Linked DNA regions of Pseudorhizobium banfieldiae. The protein of the gene in region 2 binds, or shares a complex with, the protein of the main gene of each other region. Links are inferred from orthologs where the notes say so. Each region holds a gene or a part of one and is shown on either strand. Other genes may lie near its edges.

The links. The genes of interacting proteins can lie anywhere in the genome.
Region 1: the proteins of NT26_RS06200 (region 2) and dnaN are in contact, whole or in part, in a solved structure (PDB 1OK7), measured with the Escherichia coli proteins. The link is inferred for Pseudorhizobium banfieldiae from one-to-one orthologs.

What each region holds. Positions count from the first base shown.
Region 1 is NZ_FO082820.1:4,217,650-4,221,035, forward strand. Bases 1-2,854 are described here. They hold dnaN (DNA polymerase III subunit beta), read right to left. Parts: upstream 2,060-2,854; coding sequence 941-2,059; downstream 1-940. Other genes in these bases: NT26_RS20320 (histidine phosphatase family protein), read right to left, coding at 1-217; pmtA (phospholipid N-methyltransferase PmtA), read right to left, coding at 224-817; rsmI (16S rRNA (cytidine(1402)-2'-O)-methyltransferase), read left to right, coding at 2,336-2,854. Outside these bases: more of rsmI, read left to right, coding at 2,855-3,232; NT26_RS20340 (YraN family protein), read left to right, coding at 3,216-3,386. UniProt on the Escherichia coli protein: Confers DNA tethering and processivity to DNA polymerases and other proteins. Acts as a clamp, forming a ring around DNA (a reaction catalyzed by the clamp-loading complex) which diffuses in an ATP-independent manner freely and bidirectionally along dsDNA.
Region 2 is NZ_FO082820.1:1,286,536-1,290,547, reverse strand. Bases 413-3,360 are described here. They hold NT26_RS06200 (DNA polymerase IV), read left to right. Parts: upstream 413-1,214; coding sequence 1,215-2,507; downstream 2,508-3,360. Other genes in these bases: NT26_RS06195 (L,D-transpeptidase family protein), read left to right, coding at 2,616-3,360; NT26_RS06205 (DUF3572 domain-containing protein), read left to right, coding at 815-1,123; NT26_RS06210 (response regulator), read right to left, coding at 413-683. In the rest of the region: NT26_RS06215 (PleD family two-component system response regulator), read right to left, coding at 1-295; more of NT26_RS06210, read right to left, coding at 312-412; more of NT26_RS06195, read left to right, coding at 3,361-3,932; dnaE (DNA polymerase III subunit alpha), read right to left, coding at 3,939-4,012. UniProt on the Escherichia coli protein: Poorly processive, error-prone DNA polymerase involved in translesion repair and untargeted mutagenesis. Copies undamaged DNA at stalled replication forks, which arise in vivo from mismatched or misaligned primer ends.

The sequences.
Region 1 (3,386 bases), 2.9 Mb from region 2 along the record:
CAACCTCGACGGCCGCACCGGAGACACGGGCCAGCAGTTCGGCCGTCTCCACTGCCTTCCTCTCATCGCTCGAAACGATGCGTTGAAGAGTGGCAGCCCAAGCGCTCTGGGCAGCCTCGTTCGCCCGTGCCCTGCCGGTTTCCGACAGCCCCCATTGCGGAACGGGAACCTGCGGGTCGATGTTCACTTGGGGATGGGTAACATAGACGCCGAACATGGCGAGCTAGCCCCGGCTGTAGACCCAGAGCTGCGCCGGCGGGATGTTGCGGACGACGAAGTCGAGGTGGCGGATATGGAACCGGTCAGGGCGGGCGTCGATGGGAGATACCGGGCTATAGGTGATCTGGACAACAGGGCGGCCGGGCGGCATTCGGTCGAGCAGGTCCTCCAGCAGCGCGATGCGCTTCTCCATCGGAAAGCTCAGCATCGGGATCGCCGAAATCACCGCATCGAACTTGCGGTCCTTCCAGTCACCAAGTGTCGTGTCCAGGTCGAAGGCGTCGCCGTTGATGAAGTTGACGCCAGGGATCGTCCGCTTGAGGTGCTGGTAGAAATCGGTCGAATACTCGATCGAGACGATATTCTCCGCCGCCACGCCGCGGTCGATGATCGCCTTGGTGATGATGCCGGTGCCGGGTCCGAGTTCAAGAACCGGCAGGCCTGAAGCCGGATTGATGACGCTCGCCATGCGACGCGCGGTGACCGCTGAAGTCGGCAATATGGCCCCGACGCTCTTGGGGCCGTCGATCCAGCCCTTGAAGAACCTGATCTCCTCGTCGAACTTCCGGCCCAGCCTTTCCTTCAGTCGCAATTCCATCAGGTCTCTCCTCCTTGATCCATAAGGGCTTATGTGGGGTCAATGACGCAAAAACAAGGCGGAATGTCGCATCTGGACAACGACAGCAAAAAAGCGGCAAGTTTCCCAGCCGCTTTTTCTGTGTCAGACCCGCATCGGCATCAGGACGTAGAGCGCGTCATCGCCCGCGGTGTCCCGCACCAGGGTAGGGGAGCCCGCGTCCGCGAGCATGAAGACCGCATCCTCGCCTGAAAGCTGCGCGGTGATGTCGAGCAGGTACTTGGCGTTGAAGCCGATCTCCAGCGGATCGTGTTCATAGCCTACTGCGACCTCTTCCGTCGCGCTGCCGGAATCGGGATTGTTTACGGTAAGCGTCAGTTGCCCATCGGCCAGCGACAGCTTCACGGCACGGCCTCGCTCCGACGAGATTGTCGATACGCGGTCGACGGCGCGGGTGAAGCTCTGGCAGTCGACGCGCATCTCCTTGTCGTTGTTCGTCGGGATGACGCGCTGGTAATCGGGGAATGTGCCGTCGATCAGCTTCGACGTCATGATGATGGAGCCGATCGTCAGGCGGATCTTCGCGTCGGAGACCTCGACCGTGACCATCAGGTCGGGGTTGTCGACCAGCTTCTGAAGCTCGCCGACGGTCTTGCGCGGAATGATGATGCCCGGCATGCCTTCCGAACCTGAGGGTGCCTCGACATCGGCGCGGGCCAGCCGATGTCCGTCGGTCGCCACGGCACGCAGCTTCAGGTCGCCGCCGGCCTCGATCGTGTGGAAGAAGATGCCGTTCAGGTAGTATCGTGTCTCTTCCGTCGAGATGGCGAACTGGGTGCGGTCGATCAGCATCTTCAGATCGGTCGCCTTCAGCTTGAAAGTATGGCTGAAGCTGCCGGCGGTAAGATCGGGGAAGTCCGCCTCCGGAAGGCACTGCAGCGAGAACTTCGAGCGTCCCGACTGCACCGTCATCGAGCCGCCGTCCGGATTGGTCGCCAGACGGACCTCCGATCCCTCCGGCAATTTGCGGACGATTTCATAGAGGAGATGCGCTGGCACGGTCGTGGCACCCGGCTGTTCGACCATGGCTGCAACCGCCTCGGTGATCTCCAGGTCGAGGTCCGTCGCCTTGAGCTCCAGGTCGGCGCCGGAAGCGCGCAGGAGCACGTTCGACAGGATCGGGATCGTGTTGCGACGTTCCACGACACGATGGACATGGTTCAGCGACTTCAGGAGATTGGACCGCTCAAGAGTAATACGCATGGACGCTACCGCTTCTGACCGGGACGCCGGCAGGAACGGGGCGTCCGCATGTTTGCCGGCCGCAGGGCCGGGAGATGTGGAGGCGCAAAATGGCAGAACATTCCCCTAGAAAGCAAGAGCCGGAAGGGCCGCCACCGGCGCGAATGGGAACTTGTTGCCATGATTCACAGGGAAAACTTCGCGACGCTCCGCTTGCCCGCCTGCCGCACCTCGCCCATAAGAAGGCGAGAGCAAGCAGATCAGCCGGATACCTTCGTGAGCGACGAACAGAAGACCATGGGCCGCAGCTACAGGATCGGCAATACGGCGGTCCCCGCACGCCCGCTGGAGCCGGGGCTCTATCTCGTCGCCACCCCGATCGGTAATCTCGGCGATATCACCCTGCGTGCGCTCGAGACGCTGGCGGGAGCCGACGTGCTTGCCTGCGAAGACACGCGTGTGACGCGCGTGCTTCTGGACCGCTACGGCATCGTCAACCGCCCCTTCGCCTATCACGAACACAATGCCGCCGAAGCAGGGCCGAAGCTGCTTGCCGCGCTCGCGGAAGGACGGTCGGTGGCGCTCGTTTCGGATGCGGGCACTCCCCTCGTCTCGGACCCGGGCTACCGGCTGGGACGCATGGCAATCGACGCTGGACACCGCGTCATCCCTATCCCCGGCGCCTCGGCGCCCTTGGCGGCGCTGGTGGGTTCAGGCCTGCCCTCGGACAGCTTCCTGTTCGCCGGCTTCCTGCCGGTCAAGGACAAGGGCAGGCGGGATCGGCTGGCAGAACTGTCGCGCGTGCCGGCGACGCTCGTCTTTTTCGAATCGCCCCACCGTATCGGGGCGAGCCTTGCCGCCGCAGCCGATGTTCTCGGAACGGCTCGCGAGGCGGCAGTGTGTCGCGAATTGACGAAGGCCTTTGAGGAATTCCGGCGGGGCACGCTGGCGGAACTGGCTGACTTCTATGCGGAGCGGGCCGTGAAGGGCGAAATCGTCCTCCTGATAGCTCCTCCTGAAATCGATGATGTGCCGGGGGCGATGGAGGTCGATGTCCTGCTGAAGGAACTGGCGGCCACCATGCCGACATCCAAGGCGGCCGCCGAGGGCGCGCGCCTCACAGGGCTGTCGAAGAAGGACCTCTACCAGCGGCTGCTGGCGCTGAAGGACGGAGACGGTGGCAAAGCAAGCTAGGGAGAGGCGCCGGGCGGAACGGCGCGGCCATTTCGCCGAATATGCCGCCGCACTCTTTCTGCTGGCGAAAGGTTATCGGATCCTCGCCATCCGCTTCCGTACCAAGGCCGGGGAGATCGACTTGGTAGCGCGAAAGGGTGATCTGGCAGTCTTC
Region 2 (4,012 bases):
CGCCGGCCTTGAGGCCGCGAACGCGATCGGCGGGCTGGTCCAGCGCTGTCACCATGACGATCGGAATATGCGCAAAGCGGGGATCGGCCTTCAGCCGTTCGCAGACTTCGAAGCCGCTGAGGCCGGGCATCATGATGTCCAGCAGGATGAGGTCGACATGCGTATGCTCGCAGATCGCCAACGCCTTGAAACCGTCCTCGGCCGTCAGGACATCGAAGTATTCAGCAACCAGCCGAGCCTCGAGCAGCTTGAGATTCGCGGGCACATCGTCAACCACCAGGATCCGCGCGGTCATGTCGTGTGCTCCGGTCTCATGCGTCGCCCAGATATGTCTTAATGGTCTCGATGAACTTCGGAACCGATATCGGCTTCGACACATAGGCTTCGCAGCCACCCTGGCGGATGCGTTCTTCATCGCCCTTCATCGCGAAGGCGGTCACGGCTATGACCGGGATGATATGCAATTCATCGTCTTCCTTGAGCCACTTCGTGACCTCGAGGCCGGAGACTTCAGGTAGCTGGATGTCCATCAGGATGAGGTCCGGGCGATGCTTGCGGGCGAGTTCCATCGCCTCCAGGCCGTTCCGCGTCTGGATGGTTTCATAGCCGCAAGCCTCGATCAGATCGCGGAAGAGCTTCATGTTCAGCTCGTTGTCTTCGACAATCATGACCCGCTTGGGCATGTACCCCGTCCCTGATCCTGCCTTGCAAGCCCTATTTCAGCATATAAGCTCGCGCACGGCCGATTCCATCTCCGTCACAGTGTTCGACGGTACGGCCATTTGGTTGAAAAAGAGGTAACCATTTCCGGGCAATGCGACACGATCCCAAAAACGTTTCGGTCGGGCGGGACGCCGCGGAGCAGACGGCCGTAGCCATTCTCGGCTGGCTTGCCTCCGAACCGGACATGCTGGGGCGCTTCCTTTCCCTGTCGGGGCTGGAGGCAGGGCAACTTCGCCAGGCAGTGCACGATCCCGATTTCCTCGCTGGGATGCTTGATTTCGTCATGGCACATGAGCCCACGCTCCTTGCCTTTTGCGAAGGAAGCGGCACGAAGCCGGAGGCGGTTGCCGCCGCCTGGCGCCACTTCTCAAAGCCCGGCCTCGACTCCGGCCAGTACTAAGAAGCGCGTTCCGGTGTGGACGGATGAAGAGCGCCGTTGAGATTCTATTCGGCCAGGCATAGATTGCGGATGTTCAACTTCTGTTCCATCGATGACGCATTCGCCCGAGACGAAATCCGGCTTCTGTCGCGACTGCCTCACCGAGCAGAAGGCAGAATTGCGCCGCTGCAATAAATGCGGAAGTCCAAGGCTATTATACCACTCTGAACTTTACGACCTGACGATCGCGCATATCGATTGCGACGCCTTCTATGCGGCCGTCGAGAAACGCGACAATCCCGAGCTCGCAGACAAGCCGGTCATCATTGGTGGTGGAAAGCGCGGCGTTGTCTCCACGGCCTGCTACATTGCGCGCATCAACGGAGTGCGATCGGCAATGCCGATGTTCAAAGCACTGGAGGCGTGCCCGGATGCCGTCGTCATCCGCCCGAACATGGAAAAGTATGCACGGGTCGGCCGCGAGGTACGGCAGATGATGCTGGAGTTGACGCCGCTCGTTCAGCCACTTTCGATCGACGAAGCCTTTCTCGACCTCGCCGGCACGGAGCGGCTGCATCACGACCCGCCGGCACGCATCCTGGCCAAACTCGCCAACCGCGTCGCCGCAGAGATCGGCATCAGCATCTCGATCGGGCTCTCCTACTGCAAGTTCCTGGCCAAGGTTGGATCCGACCTGCAAAAGCCGCGGGGCTTCTCCGTCGTTGGGCGGGAGGAGGCATTGGCGTTCCTCGCGCCACGACCCGTGACGACGATCTGGGGCGTCGGCAAGGCCTTCAATGCCACCCTCGAAGCCGACGGCATCCGGACGATTGGCCAGTTGCAGACAATGGAGGAAGGTGATCTCATGCGGCGCTACGGTTCGATGGGACAGCGCCTCTATCGCCTCGCGCGCGGCATCGACGAGCGGACAGTCCATCCCAATGATCCGGCCAAGAGCGTTTCGGCGGAGACCACATTCTTCGACGACATCTCCCGCCAGGAAGACCTCGTCCCGATCCTGCGCCGCCTGTCAGAGAAGGTCTCGTCTCGGCTGAAGAAACGCTCCATCGCCGGCCAGACCGTCGTGCTGAAGCTCAAGACCGCTGACTTCAAAAGCCGCACGCGCAATCGGCGGCTCGAGGACCCCACACAGCTCGCCGATCGCATCTTCCGCACGGGTCTCTCACTGCTGCAACCCGAAACCGACGGCACGCGGTTCCGCCTCATCGGCATCGGCGTGACTGACCTTTGTGATCCAGAACGGGCGGATCCCCCAGACCTCGTGGACCGCGACGCCGTCCGTCGCGCCGCAGCGGAGGCCGCCATGGACCGGCTCCGCGACAAGTTCGGAAAGGCCGCCGTGGAAACGGGCTACACGTTCGGTGAACGTCGCCGGGATCACTGAGATGTGATCGTCCGGCATAGCGACTACCAATCGTTACAATCTCCGGCAAATCTTCCTTAATTCGAAGCTGCTAATCTCGCCGCTCAGTATTGCGTAAAGAGGTTGTCCATGCTGCGTCGTCTCGCGTTTGGTCTCGGACTGATGTCCGCCACCATGCTCTCCCATCCCGCCTTTGCCGAACTCGCCCACACGCTGCAGATCGTCGTCTCCAAGAACAACCAGTCCATGACCGTCTACGACGGTGCCAAGGTGGTCTCGACCACGCGCGTCTCCACCGGCAAGGCAGGGCATTCCACGCCGAGCGGGATCTTCTCGATCCTCGAAAAGCGTCGGTATCACGAGTCGAACATCTATTCGAACGCACCGATGCCATTCATGCAGAGACTGACGTGGTCCGGCATCGCGCTTCACGAAGGCCATGTGCCCAACTACCCGGCCTCGCACGGCTGCATCCGCCTGCCTTCCGGTTACGCGAAGACGCTTTTCGGGATGACGGAGCGCGGCTTCCACGTGATTGTTTCCGACGCGCCGGTGGCACCGGCGCCGATTGTCCATGCCAACCTCTTCCTCCCGCTCAAGCCCCTGCCCTCCGAACCACTGATGTCGGACATCGAATTGCGGCCGACCGTGAAGCGCCAGACGTCGGAAGCCTATGAGGTGGCCATGGCGGACCACACCACCGACCCGACCCTGACCGGCTCGATCGAACCGCAGGACACCACACCCTTGAAGATGCTCATCAAGAGGCGCGAACTGCGGGAGACGGTGTCCGACGTCCAGGCGATGCTGAACGATCTCGGCTTCGATGCCGGTGCGCCCGACGGCCTGATCGGCACAAAGACCCAGGCGGCAATCGCAGGCTTCAAGCGGTGGAAGAGCCTCCCGGCGGGATCGGCATTGACCGAGGATTTCCTGTCGGCGCTCTATCGCTCCTCCGGTAAGCAGGAGCCCCCAGCTGCGCAACTGCTGGTACGCCGCAACTTTGCGCCGCTGTTCGAGGCGCCCATCGGCCTGAAGAATCCGGAGATCCCCCTCGGCACGCACTTCTTCACGGCGAGCAATGTCGATCGCGGCAGCGAGCGGGCCGACTGGCATGTGCTTACCCTGCCGAACCTCCTCACCACGAAAGAGCGGCAGCGCATGAATATCAGTCTCCACGCCTCGGCCTCTTCGGCATCCGACGCGCTCGATCGCCTCGACATCCCGGACGACTTACGAGAGCGCATCGCCACGCTGCTTGCTGATGGAAGCTCCCTGACCATAACGGACGAAGGTCTGGGTCCGGAGACCGGCAAGGGCACCGACTTCATCACGCTGACGCGCTCCGAGGCGAAGGTGGCTGAAGCACGGCCAGCCGTTGAAAAGCCGAAGAAGGTGCGACAGAAGCCGCGGCGCGTCTATCGCAACGGCATCGGCCTCTACTGAGCGTCGCTATACGAGTTCGACCTCTAGGACCCCCGGCGCCGCCCTGAGGGCGGCGGCAATCTCCGGCGAAATCCGGAATT